Linked DNA regions of Methanotorris igneus Kol 5. The main gene of each other region encodes a partner of the protein of the gene in region 2 in a complex. Links are inferred from orthologs where the notes say so. Each region holds a gene or a part of one and is shown on either strand. Other genes may lie near its edges.

Region 1 (5,218 bases), 530 kb from region 2 along the record:
CAACACATTGTGGAACTCCTATGCATTCGCTGTAAATTACATGGTGTTGGATGACTTTAAGCCAAATGATGAGTATATGAAGTATTTGAGAGATGAAGACAGATGGATTATAAGCAAAATAAATTCAGTCGTGAAGGACTGCATAGAAGCATTAGAAATTCCTCACCTCCACACATACACATGGAAAATAAAAGACTTCATTTTGAATGATTTGAGTAGATGGTATATAAGGTTGATTAGAGACAGAACATGGAAAGAGAAAAACGATACTGATAAATTGGCAGCATATCAAACACTATACTATGTGTTAATGAAATTAATAACAATCATGGCTCCAGTTGCTCCGCACATAAGCGAGGAGATTTACCAAAACTTGAAAACAGAGGACATGCCAGAGAGCATATTCATGAACAGAATTACTGTTGATGAAAAGTTTATTGATAAGAAATTAGAGGAAGAAATGGAAATTGTTAGGGACATAGTTGATGCTATATTGAGAGGAAGAGATAAAGCAAAATACACATTGAGATATCCAATAAAGAAAATAACTATAACTGGAGACATTGAGGAAACAGTTAAAAAATACGCCCACATAATAAAAGAGCAAGGAAACGTAAAAGAAATTGAAATTGGAGAGTTTGAGGGCAACTTAATTGTCAAGCCAAACTACAGAGAGTTGGGTAAAGCATATAGAAGTGATGTTCCAAAGGTCGTAGCAATCATCAACAAATTCGACCCAAGAGAGTTGAGAGAAAAACTTAAGGATGGAGAGATTGAAGTTGATGGCTACATCATAAAACCAGAATACGTTGAGTTTAGAATGGAGATTCCAGAAAACATTATTGGAATGGAATTCTCAAAAGGAAACGTCTTCATAGACATTGAAATGAGCCCAGAGTTAATAAGGGAAGGGTTGATGAGGGAAGTTATAAGAAGAATCCAGGCAATGAGGAAAGATATGGACTTAGATATTGAGGAGAAGATAAAAGTAAAAATGGAAGGAATTGAATTTAGTGAAGAAATGCTAAAAGAAATTGAGAAGGAAGTTAGGGGGAAATTTGTTGAAGAGATAAAGGCAGATTATGAACAAGAATGGGAAATAAAAACACCAAACGGAGAGAAATACAAAGTTAAAATTAGCATTGAAAGAATCGAAAAATAAATAATTCCAACCTCCTATTTTTTGACCTATCAAAGTTAAATCCCCAAAAAGTAGGAGATTAAATTTCTATAAGCCATAATCATCGCTTCCAGCACAGATATACCATTATTCTTTGCATAAGAATAAATTAACCAATCAAAGGGTTCAATAAAAGCAGCAACCCCAATAAATGTCAAAGATAACAAGAGCATGGCTATTAAAATAAATTTATTCTTTCTATTTTTTTGATTTATTATTGGCAAGATATGATTTGCAGATTCAATACCAAGCACTATAGCCAATGCAAACCCAGCAAACTCAAAAACCCCATGTGGAACTATTGCAACTATATCACTCAACTGTATATTAACCCGTTCTGGTTATCCGCTACTTTTAAAACATACGAAACTGTCGTAGCGGATAACCTTCCAGCCTCCCATCTTCATTGGCTGGCTTTCGGGGGGAACGGAAACTCCCCACATCTTCAAGGCTCTCAACAGTCTCCATTCGGGCTTAAGACCCCACATATCGGAGACTGTACTGTCATAAATAATTAATATTTCATGATATATAAAAATTACGCTACTCGAAAATACACAAACTTTGCGCTTGTTGCTATCTATGAAACAGCCCACGAACCCAGTTATTGGATTTATAACTACAATTAAATAAAACAGCAGCAATGTCCTTAAATATTCTTTAAAATTACTCAAATCCTTCGAAATTTCTTTTTTATACAAATGAGATACTAAAACAAATGCAGAAACTATAATTAAGCATGCTGATGCATTGTTTATAAAATAAGATAGCACTATAGAATAATAACTAACACCCATCTTAGAAGAAACTGCAGATGAAACTACATGAAATTTAGCAGTTCCAACTTCACTCACAACCTCTACTGGCTCGTATAATATATTGCTTATCAACTTCCCAATAGATAGCGAAAATAAAAAACCTACCCAACACATTACATACGTTACTATAAATTTTAACTTGGTGTTTAACTCTAAAAACCTCTCAAATAAATTTTCTATAAATTCTATTCTTATTCCAAAACCCAAAATCTCCCCCTTCATTTAAAATTTGTAATTGCAAAAATGAAAATTAAAAAATTTCAAAAAAGTAGAGAGGTTTTATATCAATTTTATAGGTCTTATAGCACCACAAGCCATACATTTGAGCATATGTATTCTTCCTTCTTTGATGATTTTTGTATCTGGTTTTCCACACTCATGGCACAAAACATATTCCTTCAAGAAATCTTGGATTTTTGAGTTTACTAAATAACCACTAAATCTACCCTGCAAAACTAACCTTGTTCCTTCAAGATCTCCAGCAGTACCAAGTTCTTTCATAATATACTTTGCAAAGTAGTTTACATCCCTATCGATTAATTTAGCAATTTCTTTGAAGTTTCTGATTATTGTCCTACTACCTTCAACAAAGACCTCTGCTTCAGGAATCTCAAACCTCGCATCTTTAAATACATCTTCTGGAAGTTGTTCCCTTGCCCTCTTCAATAATGCCTCGTAATCATAATAATCAATACTCATCCTATCACCTCAAAATGAAATTGTTCCTCTTAATATATAAATTTAAGGTAGCCACGTCTTTTCATCCTTTATTTTCTCAGGTAAATACGTATCAACAACATATTTTAAACCATATTTTGCAAGAGACTGCTGTTCTGCCCTTACCTTCATATCTAACATTTGCTTTAATGCTTTTTGCCATTCAGGGAAGGATTTTACAAAGTCATCATTCTTTAACCCATCCTTTATCCTCTTAATATCCTGTTCCTTCAATGGGTGCGTTGGTAGGTCATAATCAATAATATCTTGAGGAGTTACACCAATCAACCTTGCAGAAGGAACTGCAAGTTTATCTGCCAAGTGCACTGCCTTACCACTACCAACCTTCAATGTCCTGTAAATATTCAAATACCCGTAAGGGTCACCGTCGGTAAATACTAAAACTGGGATATCATGTTCCTCATTCAATCTCTTTATAAATCTCCTTGTTGCCCTTGCTGGAACCCCCTTCAATGAAACTAAGATACAATTGTGTTTATCCCAAAACTTCTCGGCATTCAACCTTGCGAACATACCCGCAGTTTCTATTGCCAATATAAAGTCAGCATTTGTCTCAAATTCCAACCTTGTTACGTCATTAGGTATGTTGTATGCTCCAGTTCCTAATTTTGTACAATCCACTTTAATCTCTTCCCCTTCTGGGGTTCTATCAATTATTTTTAATGGTCCAACGACTGCCGAACCATCCTCTTCTGGAATAAATCCAAGATCCTCTCTTAGCACATCCAATGCCGCCTCTAAATCCTCAATAACGTTATTTGATGGTTGTTGGTCATCAAATCTTGCCTCTCCCCAATTTTTGGAAACATAATATGCTTCCCTAAGTGTTGAGAAGTCATTTGAATCTAAGAGTTGCTTTGAAAATTCTAACATCTTCACTGTTTGAGCAAAGATTTTTGCCTGATTCACAGTTAAGGTCCTTTCTTTTTCTTTACCCATCAACATGAAAGTTCCTGTTTCAGAGTCAAATCTCGCGTTGGTTAAACTTCTGATGGGTAGTTTGATCTTTGGTCTCTTACCTTTTAAAAGATCCTCATACATTTTATTTGCCAACTCTAAAATCTTTTTTCTTGCTATTTCTCTTGATTTTGAAATTACCATTATTTCACCACAATAAAAATTTTAAATGAGATAAATTAAAACCAATAAATTTTTATATTAAAATCTCTTCTTAATTAATTATTATATTGTATATTGATTGATACAACCCTATCACTTAAATTAATATAAATTGAAAAATTCTTTTCTCTGTTTTATTTAGGTGGTTTAATAAATTTACCTAAATAACCTCATAAAAAATATAAAAGCAAATAATAAATATATTCTCACTAAAATTATAACTTAATATTTATATTAATTTTTATCGGCATAACACATACCAAAATACATACATAACAACCTACTATAAATCTACAATTACAATGGAGGTTGGATCTTGAAATTCTTAAAAAATATTATTGAAAATGATGATTTCTCATATGAGAACGAGCCATTATCTGATGTAGATAAAGAATTATTGGAATTATTGGAACAAGCAAAGGCCAGAATAACAGTAGTAGGTTGTGGAGGGGCTGGAAACAATACAATAAATAGATTAACCTCTGAAGGTATTGAAGGGGCAAAAACTGTTGCTATTAACACTGATGCTCAACAATTATTAAAAACAAAGGCAGATAAAAAAATATTGATTGGTAGAAATTTAACAAGAGGGCTTGGTGCTGGTGGAAATCCAAAAATAGGTGAAGAATCAGCAAAAGAAAACGCAGAAGACATAAAGAACGAATTACAAGGGGCAGACATGGTGTTTATAACTTGTGGATTAGGCGGAGGAACGGGAACCGGTTCTGCCCCAGTTGTTGCAGAGATATCTAAGAAATTAGGGGCATTAACAGTTGCAATAGTAACACTACCATTCTCAATGGAAGGACAAATAAGGATGCAAAATGCGTTAGAAGGGTTAAATAAATTAAAAAATGTAGCGGATACAATAGTTGTCATTCCAAACGACAAATTGTTGGAAATAGTGCCAAACATCCCATTAAAAACAGCATTCAAAGTAGCTGATGAAGTCCTTATAAACTCTGTTAGAGGATTAGTTGAACTCATCACAAAAGATGGTCTCATAAACGTTGACTTCGCTGATGTCAGGGCAGTTATGAGTAATGGTGGAATGGCAATGATTGGTATTGGTGAGAGTGACAGCGAGAAGAGAGCAAAAGAAGCTGTTATGAATGCATTGAACTGTCCATTGCTTGATGTTGAAATCGATGGAGCTACAGGAGCATTAATACATGTTATAGGCCCAGAGGACTTAACATTAGATGAAGCAAAAGAGGTTGTAGGAACAGTATCAGAGAGATTAGATCCAAAAGCAACTATTATTTGGGGAGCAACAATAGACGAAAACTTAGAAAACACCATTCAAGTTTTATTGGTTGTAACTGGTGCAAAACCTAAGAGTGAATTTGGATTAAAACAAACC
Region 2 (5,447 bases):
GTCTGGCAAGGTCGTCAACCTGGCCTTCATCCTGCCGTCGCCCCTGGTAAGATGCCCGGCGTTGAATCCAATTAAACCGCAGGCTCCACCCGTTGTAGTGCTCCCCCGCCAATTCCTTTAAGTTTCAGTCTTGCGACCGTACTCCCCAGGCGGCGGACTTAACGGCTTCCCTTCGGCACCGGGTAGGCACGAGGCCTACCCGACACCTAGTCCGCAGCGTTTACGGCCGGGACTACCCGGGTATCTAATCCGGTTCGCTCCCCCGGCTTTCGTCCCTCACCGTCGGACCCGTTCCAGGCGGGTGCCTTCGCCATAGGTGGTCCTCCGGGGATCAACACATTTCACCGCTACCCCCGGAGTACCCCCGCCCTCTCCCGGTCCCAAGCCCAGCAGTATCCCTGCCAGTCCTACGGTTAAGCCGTAGGATTTAAGCAGGGACTTACTGGGCCGGCTACGGACGCTTTAGGCCCAATAAAAGTGGCCACCACTCGGGCTGCCGGTATTACCGCGGCTGCTGGCACCGGACTTGCCCAGCCCTTATTCCCGGAGCTGTTTACACTCCGGAAAAGCCCACGCAGTGCGTGGGCACTTGGGGTCCCCCCGTCGCGCTTTCGCGCATTGCGGAGGTTTCGCGCCTGCTGCGCCCCGTAGGGCCTGGGGCCGTGTCTCAGTCCCCATCTCCGGGCTCCCCCTCTCAGGGCCCGTACCGATCGTAGGCTTGGTGGGCCGTTACCCCACCAACTACCTAATCGGCCGCAGCCCCATCCTCGGGCGCATATGCTTTCGGGGAAGGATCATTCCAGACCTCTTCCCCTATGGGGGATTATCCTCAGTTTCCCGAGGTTATCCCCCACCCGAGGGTAGGTTAGCCACGTGTTACTGAGCCGTCCGCCATGGGCACGAGGCCCATCGACTCGCATGGCTTAGTCGGACCCCAATAGCAGTGGCCTCCGGCGGGATCAACCGGAATTAAGTGGGAGACGGTCGCAAGAGAGGATAGTTTCCTCTTGTGGCCGTTACTGGGTTTCACCTTGGTCGCGGGCTTGCATCCAACCTGAGCCTCTCGGTCAGGTTGTCACGTCAGTTCATTTCAACTGCACACTATGATGATATTCTGGTGAGTGTATTGTTTTTAGGTTTAGAACAATATGATCCAAAAAAATAAAATAAGGGCCGGGACCGGGAATTGAACCCGGGTCAGGGGATCCACAGTCCCCCAGGATGGCCACTACCCCACCCCGGCCACAATAGTGCAGGGGCAGGGATTTGAACCCTGGAACCGCTACCGGACAGGATTCTAAGTCCTGCGTCTTTGGCCAGGCTCGACAACCCCTGCACTTATTAAATTAAAGTGCTCCGGCCGGGATTTGAACCCGGGTCGCGGGCTCGAAAGGCCCGCATGATTGGCCGGACTACACCACCGGAGCATTAGCGTTATTATAAATATTAGCGATAAATAATAACGCTGCTAATAAAAAATATTTAATGATGGGCCCGAAGGGATTTGAACCCTTGGCCACTCGGTTATGAGCCGAGCGCTCTGACCAGGCTGAGCTACGGGCCCACAAAATAATTCTAAAACATTAATGCTTAAATTAACCTCATTTAAATAAACAAAAAAAATTAAAATGGCGCCCCCAGCAGGACTCGAACCTGCGACCTACGGATTAACAGTCCGTCGCTCTACCTACTGAGCTATGGGGGCTCATCAGCACAATAACAATTATCTTTCTACTATATAAACTTTTCGGCGAAAAGTATATATACCAGGAATACAATGTTTGATAATGCAAATTATTGAGCCGCGGTAGTTCAGCCCGGGAGAACGCTGGACTGAAGATCCAGTTGTCGGGTGTTCAAATCACCCCCGCGGCACCATTATTTTTTATTTTGGACATTTCTATTCATATACTTAAATATATAAAACTAAAATATATAAAACTAATTAATTTAAGTTTTGTAATCAAGAACCCTCATCTTATTATTTTTTAGTTTTAATTTTAATAGTGTTAAATCACATTATCAGTTCTTAATTTTTTGTAAGAATGCGAGATCTTATTCTATTAGATAAAAAATTTTTGAAAAGTCATTATAAATCCATTCTTTTCTGCTTTTTGAGGAGGTATCTATCAATTGGCTCATTAATGTTTAAAATCTTTGCACACATTTCCAATTTATCATCGGTTATCTCAACAGTTTCATGAGATTTTTTTAATATATAAGGATAGCCATTTACAGAGATCTCCTTTAAACTTGATAACACTTGCTCATCTATTGGTTTTAATGAAGAAATCCCAAGAATACCTTTGTTATTTTCTAACCTAACAAATTGCAGGTAGAGGTTATCTAAAGCATGTTCAAATCTATTTATATACTCTATATTGTGCACTATCCCTCTTATATAATTATACTCTCTTTTGAGTTCATCTTTTTTGTTTTTATTATCCTCATTATCTATTTTTTCTTTTAATTTTTCCATTTCTTCTTTTAGCATTTTGAGACTTATTGGTGTTGAATATCCACTGTTTTTTGTGTTTTTTGAAAATACTGCAATGTCTGGCATCAACGCATTTTTGAAATAGATATTCATCTTTGAAGTTTTTGAGATGCCTATTAATTTATCCTTATGCTTTTTTAATAATTTTAGAAGAGTTATTATGTATTCAACCTGTTCTACTACAATTTTTTCATTTTTGTCCTCTATTTCAATGTTATTTGATGCTATACAAATATTTCCACTTTTAATTTCTTCTTCAATTGAATTTTTTATCTCTTTGCTATATTCTTCGTATATTTCCTCAACATCAACATATTTTGAACCATAGGTATGTGTTTGGATTAAAAGGGAATATAGCGAGCCATCAACTAAATAATAATCAACATTTTTATTTTCCAAAGTCCATAATGCAGTTTTTAGTTCCATTGTTAGCATATACAACCTTAACCTGTCCCTCACAGAAACGTAGGGTTGGATAATGTCAATATCATAACTGGATTTTGCTTTCTCTATCTTTTCACCAACTTTATGTAAGTAGGAGATACTCCCAACCATATACAATGAGTAGGAAATATAGTCTATGTTGTTAAAGCTCCCATCTCCTCCACCAAAAATTAAATCCTCTGGATTATCAAAATCACACTCAACCCAATAATCATTAACATTTAAATTTTTGTTTCCTAATTCTTCAATTTTTTTCTTTATAATCTCTTTCTTTTTTAGAATTATGGATAAATCCATACTACCACCAAAAATAAAATTGAAAACAAAATAGACAGTAAGGATATAAAAACAAAAAACTAAAAAATAATTTAGATAGTCAAAAAGAATTTAAAGAATTTTATTGAATAATTCCATATCCAATTAATCTCCATCTTGAACCAATTCTTCTGCTCAATGCTACTCTATCCCCTTTATCTGCACAGATTGGGAGTTTTAATTTTATATCTGCAATATCTCCCCTTGCGGATGTAATAACCCCAACAGTTGTTGCTGTTCCAACGTTAATCATTAAAACTTCATTAGTTCTTAATGGCTCTATGACAAGTTCTTCTTTTGAACCTACAACTCTATCCAACAAGTGCACTTTTATGGTTATCCTATCATGCACTGGTGGTAAAGTTCCTGGCTCACCTAAAACGCTACCGCTTAAATAATCTGATTTTGTTAATGATGGGTCTAACTCAGTTCCAACTCCAACCAATCCTCCTGGATATGCTTTTTTAACACTTTTACCTCCTGCTACAAGTGATACAATTTTTGTTCTTAATGGTTTCCAGTAGGTTTTATTACCTTCTGTAACTTGTATTCCTGGCCTAATCTCAATTTCTTTTCCAACTTCCAAGACACCCTGAATAATACTTCCTCCTAAAACTCCACCTTTCAGGTCTTTTATTTCAGTTCCTGGCTTGTTGACATCAAAACTTCTTGCAACATACATTCTTGGTGGTAAGTCAGGGTTTCTCTCTGGTGTTGGAATGAAGTCCTGAATTGCCTTTAAAAGCACGTCAAGGTTTGCCTCGTGGTGTGCTGAGATTGGGATTATTGGAGCGTTTTCTGCAACAGTTCCCTTTACAAACTCCTTAATTTGTCTGTAGTTTTCTTTTGCCTGCTCTTCATCAACTAAATCAATTTTATTTTGCACTATAATGATGTTTTTAACTCCCAAAATATCCAATGCCATTAAATGCTCTTTTGTTTGAGGTTGTGGACATGGTTCATTTGCAGCAATAACCAAAATAGCTCCATCCATTAAGGATGCTCCAGAGAGCATAGTAGCCATTAATGTTTCGTGTCCTGGGGAGTCAACAAAAGACACTCTCCTTAAAAACTTTGTTTTAGAACCACATTTAGGACAAACTTCTTTTGTTGTATAGCATTCTGGTTCTGGACATTTTGGACATTTTCTTATTTCACAATCTGCATACCCTAACCTAATGGAAATTCCCCTCTTCAACTCTTCACTATGTGTATCAGTCCAAACTCCTGTTAACGCCTTTGTTAATGAAGTTTTTCCATGGTCAACGTGCCCCACCATTCCAATATTAACTTCTGATTGTTTTCTTGTAGCCATGATATCCCCTCTTTGTAATCTTTAATATTATCCTTAATTAGTTATCAAAATTAACATTAAACTAACTTCTTTCATATAAAAATAATGGCATTAATGATTTTTATAGTTCACGTAAAAACCAAAAGTTAGAAACAAAATCCTTAAAAGCCAAAAACAAAACAGGCCTAAAAAATTAAAATTTGTAAAAAAAAGATTAAAAATTAATTTACTCCTCTCCTCCACCCAAACCTAATAATTCAGCAACAGGTTTGTCTCCATACTCAACAATTTTTGTGTTTACTTGGACAATGTCACTTGATATTGTGTTTCCTCTAACAGTTTTTCTTCTTCTTTCACCTTTTTCTTTTGGCCTGAATCCTGGACCTTTGCTTAATAAGATTCTTACTCTCCCACTACCATGGACGTCTGGTCTCATTGGGAATCCACAGTAGTCAGAACCACCGGTGATTTGTAATTTGTATCCTTCCAATCCAACAATTTTTCCATCTATAACATCACCAATCTTTTTTCCAATTAATGCATCTGTTTCAACTTCTACTTGGTAACATTTTCCTTCTTTTGGGTCAGCAACTACAACTTTAAACTTTGGCATATCCAAACCTCCTATTTTTGTTGGCAATATTTGTCACTTCTGTTAAATTTAATTTTAATATCAAAAAATAGTTGTTCTTATTTTCAACGTTCGCTCCCTTAGCCTCCCCAATTTCATCACAGGGTTTGTGGGCGGGAGTTCCCACAAAATGCTCCATTGGGTCATCGACTTTTAACCCCAACCCCACATTGGGGGTTAGGATAATAGCAGGAATTGCAAAAATCCATAGTAGCTCATTATTTTTATATTTTTTCATTAAACTGTCAATTAAAAATTTAAAAGAT
Region 3 (5,247 bases), 410 kb from region 2 along the record:
TAATCTTATGTTCGGTTGGGCAAGTGGGTGAGCATTTAAATACATATTGGAATTTTTTATCAAGTGGCTCTAATCTAATAAATTCGGTTCCATCCAATGTCAATTGTGTTACATCATCCTTAGATGATACTTCTCTATCTGTCCATACCATATCTTTAATAATTGGTTTTACAACACCTAATGAACATTCTTGTCGTTTTTTATTTTGCAAAGTTTCCATATCTGTAAGTCTTTCTTCCAATAACTTTTTAATAGATTTATAGCTCTCAGTGTGTAAAGGAGTAATACTTTGTTTTTTAATTTTTCTACTCTCTGGACGACCATCAGGGCTTTTATCTTCTACAAGTTCATATTCTATCCACTGTTTTTTCGTAAATTTATTTTTACTTTTTCCACTAAATACTTCCCAAGGTATTGGAAATATTCTCCTCCATTCACCTGATTCGGTAATCCCTGCCACACATACTAAATAACGATACTTAGCACTTTGAACAGGTGCGGCTTTTGCAAGAACCAACAACCGTTCTTTCAAATATGAATCACCTCAAACCCTGCGTTTCTCATATATTCAACTATTATCCTTCTATGGCATACTTTCCAATCCCTCTCATAACACATTAACACGCAGGATTTGGATAATGCATATTCAAGCAATTTTTTCAGACTATCTGCCTGTTCATTTAGGTGTTTCTTATATAGTATTGAAAACTCTTTATATGTCATTTTTTTAGATTTAAGTCCGTTTCTTAATTCCTTAGGAGCCCCAAGATTTTTCATGTGGGTGTATTCAATACCATTATTATTTAAAATGTTTGATAGTCTTGTTTTTGAAAACCCTTTTTTCCTACTTAGTGGAAGTTCCCTAACATCTACAACGGCGTGAATGTTATGCTCTTTCAATGTTTGTATAAACTCATCCAACGATCTTCCTTCATAACCAATGGTATGTATAATAGGAGTTTTAGCATTGATTAATTTGCCATGTGTTTCAATAAACGATTCAACAATACAATCAATGGGGGGCATAGTAACACCTTTTTTGTTATTTTTAGTTATAACATATATCTTTGATAGTACATAACTATTGTTGTTGGTATGTGTGTAAGGAAATAGTACACATATGCTAATTATTGTTTTGAAATATAAAATTAGCAGCCATTCCCTTTAACAACCCATAATTTAACAATTTCAACACATTCTTTAATAGTTTGGTTTAAAATTTTCTCTCCAAGTTTTTTGTCTATTTTAACACCCTCTTTCTCAACAACCTTTGCCTCCTCATCTATAAATTTGTTATTTTCCCTCGCCTCTTTTAATCCAACCATGCCAATTTCAGGGTATTTATTGAAAGTATGCTCATCCAGTTTATTTTCATCAACTATTCCAACAACATAACCAACAGAAACCTCCTCAGTTGCGGCATGGGTAAATGTTATGTTCTTCATCTTTATCTCAACATCAAACTCCTTTTCTAAGTTTTCCAAAAACCCTTTAATTAAAACGTTCCCTCCATGACAATTAACAATCAAAAACTTCTTTATACCTATTTTTTTACCCTCCTTTACCAAAAATTTTATAAAATCAACAACTTCCTCTGGTGTATTATGTATTCCATGTTTAACATAATGATATTCTGTTGAAGGAATAACTACCCCTAAAAACTTTGCTCCTGTCAAAATAGCAGTTTTTAAAGCAATATATGAGGCAATCTTTGCATCTGTGTCTATTGGTAGAGCAGAACCATGATTCTCCAAAAAAGAGCCAAGTGCAATTATGCCAATTTCATGAACCTTCTCATCTATTATTTTTCCAGAAGATAACCTCAACTGCATCTTATCCCAAAAAATTAATTTTTATTCTTTAAGGATTTTTTAAGCATCCTTCTATATTTTCCGTATCTATCCTCCAGAGAAAACTTTGGAGGCTTTGGAACCATAGTCTTTTCTCCACAATTGGGACAAAGTTCTTTTAAAGTATATCTCCCACATTTTAAGCATTTTTTCATTCTCATTGTCTCACATTTTGAACTTATTAAAAACAAGACAAAAAGCAACTAAAATCAATTAAAATAAAAATAAAATTAATTATGATTTTCTTATTCTCTATAGAATTTTCCTTCCCCACCGTGTTTTTCCATGTATTCTATTGCCTTATCAGCAACCTTCTTTAAAACTTCTTCCCCACTCTTATAATCTGGAGCGATAACCTCTATTCTATATTTTGGTGAACCAACATAGGTTATCTTAACCTCAACGTCCTCGTATGGATTTGCTTTTAAAGCATTTGTTAATGCCTTTTTAATAATTTTAACTCCATTCGGTGCTAAGGATTTCAATTCAACAAACCCTTCAACCTTAACGTTTGTTAATTCAATGTTTTCTTTTGCAATCTCATATAATACATCTACCCACTCTTGTGGAATATCCAAATCAGCCAATAAATCCTTACCCTCAATAACAAGGCCCTCAAAAGCACTGTAAAGTTCTCCAAACTCTTCCTCCAACAAATAACCAACCTCTTCCCAAGCCTCTTCTAAACTTTTTCCTAACTTCTGTGCAGCCATTTCGAGCATTTTTTCTGCTCTTTGGAACCTCTTCCATTCTTGTACTTTTGCCCTTTTCTGTTGTTCAGTGACTCTCTTTAATGATAAATCTATCTGCCCTTTTTCTTTATTGACTCTCATTACTTTTGCCACAACCCTCTGGCCTTTTTTAATGTAATCCCTAATATTCTTAATCCAACCTGATGAAACTTCTGAAATGTGTACCATCCCTTCCTTCCCAGGGTATTCTAAGAGCTCAACAAATGCCCCAAATGGTTTAACATCAATAACTGTTCCAATGACTATATCTCCCTCTTCTGGAAAATCTCTTCTCATAAAAACACCTCCAATAATAACAATTTTTGATAACAAAACCATCTAATTACCAATTAAATTTAGTTTTTGATTATACTTAAATTTTAAAGCCAAACATATATAAATATTTCTTAGATTTTTTATTTTCTCAAAATGTACTTCAAAAAAACATGATTTCCAAAAATACAGCAACAACAACCAAAAATAAAAGAAAAACCTTTAAATTTCTAATTAAAACAAAAGAGCCAAATAAAAAGATAAAAAAATTATCCTAAGACTTCTAAAATTTTTGCCTTGATTAATCCTTTTGATGCTCTTGGCTCTGCTAATACTTTACCGCAAACTAAACATTTTACAACTGTTGAAGGGCACCCAAATATTACTTGCTCGTTGTTGCACTCTGGGCATTGGACTTTTAAAAATTTACTTCTTGGTGTTGGTATCAAGTCCATGCTCCCACCTTGTTTAATTTAATTTTTAGTGTTTCTACATATTAAATTACAAATTTACTCTACTAATTCAAATTTACTTACCCTAAATCCACCATTTGCTCTTGTGTGCATCTTACCGCAAACTGTACATTTGTATCTTAAGTCCAACTTCTTTGTTGGCTTAGCGTTGTCTGGTAAAGGTCTTGGGTAACCTCCATAACCTCTTAAAACTCTTCTGAATTGTCTTTGACCCCAAGTTAATTCACTTGCTTTTCTCTTTTTTGCTCTCTCTACAATGTGCTCTGTGTGTTTTTTACAGTATGGACAGTATCTTCTTATCCTTTTTTTCATTTTCATAAACATTCACCTTCTTCACTATATTGTGTTTCTCCAAAATCGTTGCTATCTCCCTGTTTAATGCTACAACATCATTCTTCTTTAACATATAACAATAATCCCCATCTGTAAAAGCAGGGAAGTTATGAATAACCCTTACAACATCAATATCTTTTTTTATATTTATATGTTTTGGTTGTGCATTTACATTCTCAATATCCCTACTAACATCCTCACCAACTTCTTCGTTTTCTCCATCCTCAAAATTTTCATAACTTTCTTCTATGGTATCATCAAACCCCAAATCCTCCCCTACAACCTCATCTTCAACATTTTCTTCAATCAAATCCTCAGTTTTAGGAACTTCTTCTTCCTTTTTATACTCGATATCTTCAATGAGACTTAAAATCTCCCTCTCTTCTTCCAACAAATTTGTTCTGTCTCCATAAAGTGCCTTATATATCCTTAATTTTCTCAGTTCCCTTAGATAATATTTGGCCCTTTCCACCTCTTTTTCATCATCATTATTTTTTAGATACTCCCTTGCATCTTCATAAAAATTTTCGGAAAGATTTAGCAAATCATCAGATTTTATCTCCTCAAAAAATAAATTTTTTATTTTTTCATACATAACAACCACAATTTGGATTTATATAAAAAAGGTAAAAAGGATTATGATTCGATCCTTGGAGCGAGTAAAAATGTCAAATTAGCTCCAGCAACATCATACTCAATCTTAACAGGCATGTCTGTTCCCAAGTATATTTTTAAAATATCACTTGATGATGCTGCCTTTGTCATATCTCTTAAATACTCAAGGTTGAAAGTGCTCTTTGCATTTTCTCCAATGTTCATGCTGATAATACTCTCACTATCTTCCTCAAAGATTGTCTCACTCTCGTTCAAATCCCCTTTTGCATAAACAATGAACTTACCATCCTCAACTTTTAAAGTTACATGGTCATTTACCAAATCCGCATCCTTCAACGCATCAACAAATGGACCTGCTTTAATTAAGATTTCATTTGGATACTCAATATCTGGAACTTGGAGGTTTGATGATGAGACATCATACAAAGCGAGGGCAAATTTTCTTGTAGCAGCCCCTTTAAATATCACATTTAATTTATTTTTCTCTTCATCCAACTCCAAAATTAACTTGTCTTTTGCCTTTGCCCTATTCATTATCTTTTTAAATGCCTCTAAGTCAACACCGATATCATGAACGTCTGCCTCATATTCCTCAAATGCCTCTTTTGGTATATCTATACTTACTAAGGCAACATGACTTGGATCCATTGCCCTCGCTTTTATACCCTCTTCATTAACTTCAAAGCAAATCTCATCTAAAAGATTGCTTGCGGCATCTATAACCTTTTTGAATTCCTTAGCTTCACTAATTACTGCCCTAAACATAATCTCACCTATATCACTAAGACTAAAAGAAATTGACTATATTTTTAGTTTTTACTTAATTTTTTAATACTTAGTTTTTAATATAATAATTCCACAACACACTTTTATATGTTTTTGTTTTTTGAAAAATATAGGGTAGTTTGCATTTATAAATGACCACAATTTTCAATGAAATAAAAAGATAAATTATTCTCTAACACCTTTAAA

Evidence for each region.
Region 1: the proteins of METIG_RS06925 (region 2) and METIG_RS04165 are in contact, whole or in part, in a crystal structure (PDB 2QMU), measured with the Saccharolobus solfataricus proteins. The link is inferred for Methanotorris igneus Kol 5 from one-to-one orthologs. Residues at the interface, in WP_009988771.1 of Saccharolobus solfataricus: Trp33, Pro65, Glu66, Gln148, Val151, Asp152, Val154, Ser155, Lys156, Ala159, Leu160, Tyr163, Arg164, Lys167, Ile180, Ile181, Pro182, Val183, Ser184, Leu186, His187, Ile189, Asn190, Asp192, Ser193; in WP_231918336.1 of Saccharolobus solfataricus: Met1, Leu2, Arg4, Leu5, Tyr6, Lys8, Leu9, Pro10, Ile106, Lys108, Lys109, Glu110, Lys111.
Region 3: the proteins of METIG_RS06925 (region 2) and METIG_RS04905 are in contact, whole or in part, in a crystal structure (PDB 3CW2), measured with the Saccharolobus solfataricus proteins. The link is inferred for Methanotorris igneus Kol 5 from one-to-one orthologs. Residues at the interface, in WP_009988771.1 of Saccharolobus solfataricus: Asp222, Lys225, Pro226, Gly227, Thr228, Gln229, Phe230, Asn231, Leu233, Lys234, Gly235, Leu259, Phe273, Thr274, Lys275, Tyr300, Leu301, Asp302, Pro303, Ser304, Leu305, Lys307; in WP_009989173.1 of Saccharolobus solfataricus: Val185, Arg186, Thr187, Asn188, Glu189, Pro190, Leu191, Gly192, Val193, Glu194, Ile196, Lys197, Ile200, Ser201, Leu204, Ile217, Lys218, Ile219, Tyr220, Thr221, Ile222, Gly223, Ala224, Pro225, Tyr227.

The regions. Positions count from the first base shown.
Region 1 is NC_015562.1:858,511-863,728, forward strand. Bases 988-3,714 are described here. They hold METIG_RS04165 (translation initiation factor IF-2 subunit beta), read right to left. Parts: upstream 2,698-3,714; coding sequence 2,278-2,697; downstream 988-2,277. Other genes in these bases: ileS (isoleucine--tRNA ligase), read left to right, coding at 988-1,162; METIG_RS04155 (hypothetical protein), read right to left, coding at 1,198-1,500; METIG_RS09110 (hypothetical protein), read right to left, coding at 1,522-2,205; METIG_RS04170 (DNA topoisomerase IV subunit A), read right to left, coding at 2,740-3,714. In the rest of the region: more of ileS, read left to right, coding at 1-987; more of METIG_RS04170, read right to left, coding at 3,715-3,837; cell division protein FtsZ, read left to right, coding at 4,172-5,218. UniProt on the Methanocaldococcus jannaschii protein: eIF-2 functions in the early steps of protein synthesis by forming a ternary complex with GTP and initiator tRNA.
Region 2 is NC_015562.1:1,391,380-1,396,826, reverse strand. Bases 2,456-5,411 are described here. They hold METIG_RS06925 (translation initiation factor IF-2 subunit gamma), read right to left. Parts: upstream 4,572-5,411; coding sequence 3,339-4,571; downstream 2,456-3,338. Other genes in these bases: METIG_RS06915 (hypothetical protein), read right to left, coding at 5,150-5,411; METIG_RS06920 (30S ribosomal protein S6e), read right to left, coding at 4,777-5,163; METIG_RS06930 (DNA double-strand break repair nuclease NurA), read right to left, coding at 2,456-3,238. In the rest of the region: more of METIG_RS06930, read right to left, coding at 2,090-2,455; more of METIG_RS06915, read right to left, coding at 5,412-5,419. UniProt on the Methanocaldococcus jannaschii protein: eIF-2 functions in the early steps of protein synthesis by forming a ternary complex with GTP and initiator tRNA.
Region 3 is NC_015562.1:982,998-988,244, forward strand. What follows is about bases 988-3,743. They hold METIG_RS04905 (translation initiation factor IF-2 subunit alpha), read right to left. Parts: upstream 2,879-3,743; coding sequence 2,096-2,878; downstream 988-2,095. Other genes in these bases: METIG_RS04890 (DUF488 domain-containing protein), read right to left, coding at 988-1,026; arfB (2-amino-5-formylamino-6-ribosylaminopyrimidin-4(3H)-one 5'-monophosphate deformylase), read right to left, coding at 1,149-1,832; METIG_RS04900 (RNA-protein complex protein Nop10), read right to left, coding at 1,847-2,011; METIG_RS04910 (30S ribosomal protein S27e), read right to left, coding at 3,124-3,309; METIG_RS04915 (50S ribosomal protein L44e), read right to left, coding at 3,364-3,645. Outside these bases: METIG_RS04885 (hypothetical protein), read right to left, coding at 1-532; more of METIG_RS04890, read right to left, coding at 529-987; more of METIG_RS04920, read right to left, coding at 3,744-4,255; METIG_RS04925 (DNA polymerase sliding clamp), read right to left, coding at 4,297-5,040. UniProt on the Methanocaldococcus jannaschii protein: eIF-2 functions in the early steps of protein synthesis by forming a ternary complex with GTP and initiator tRNA.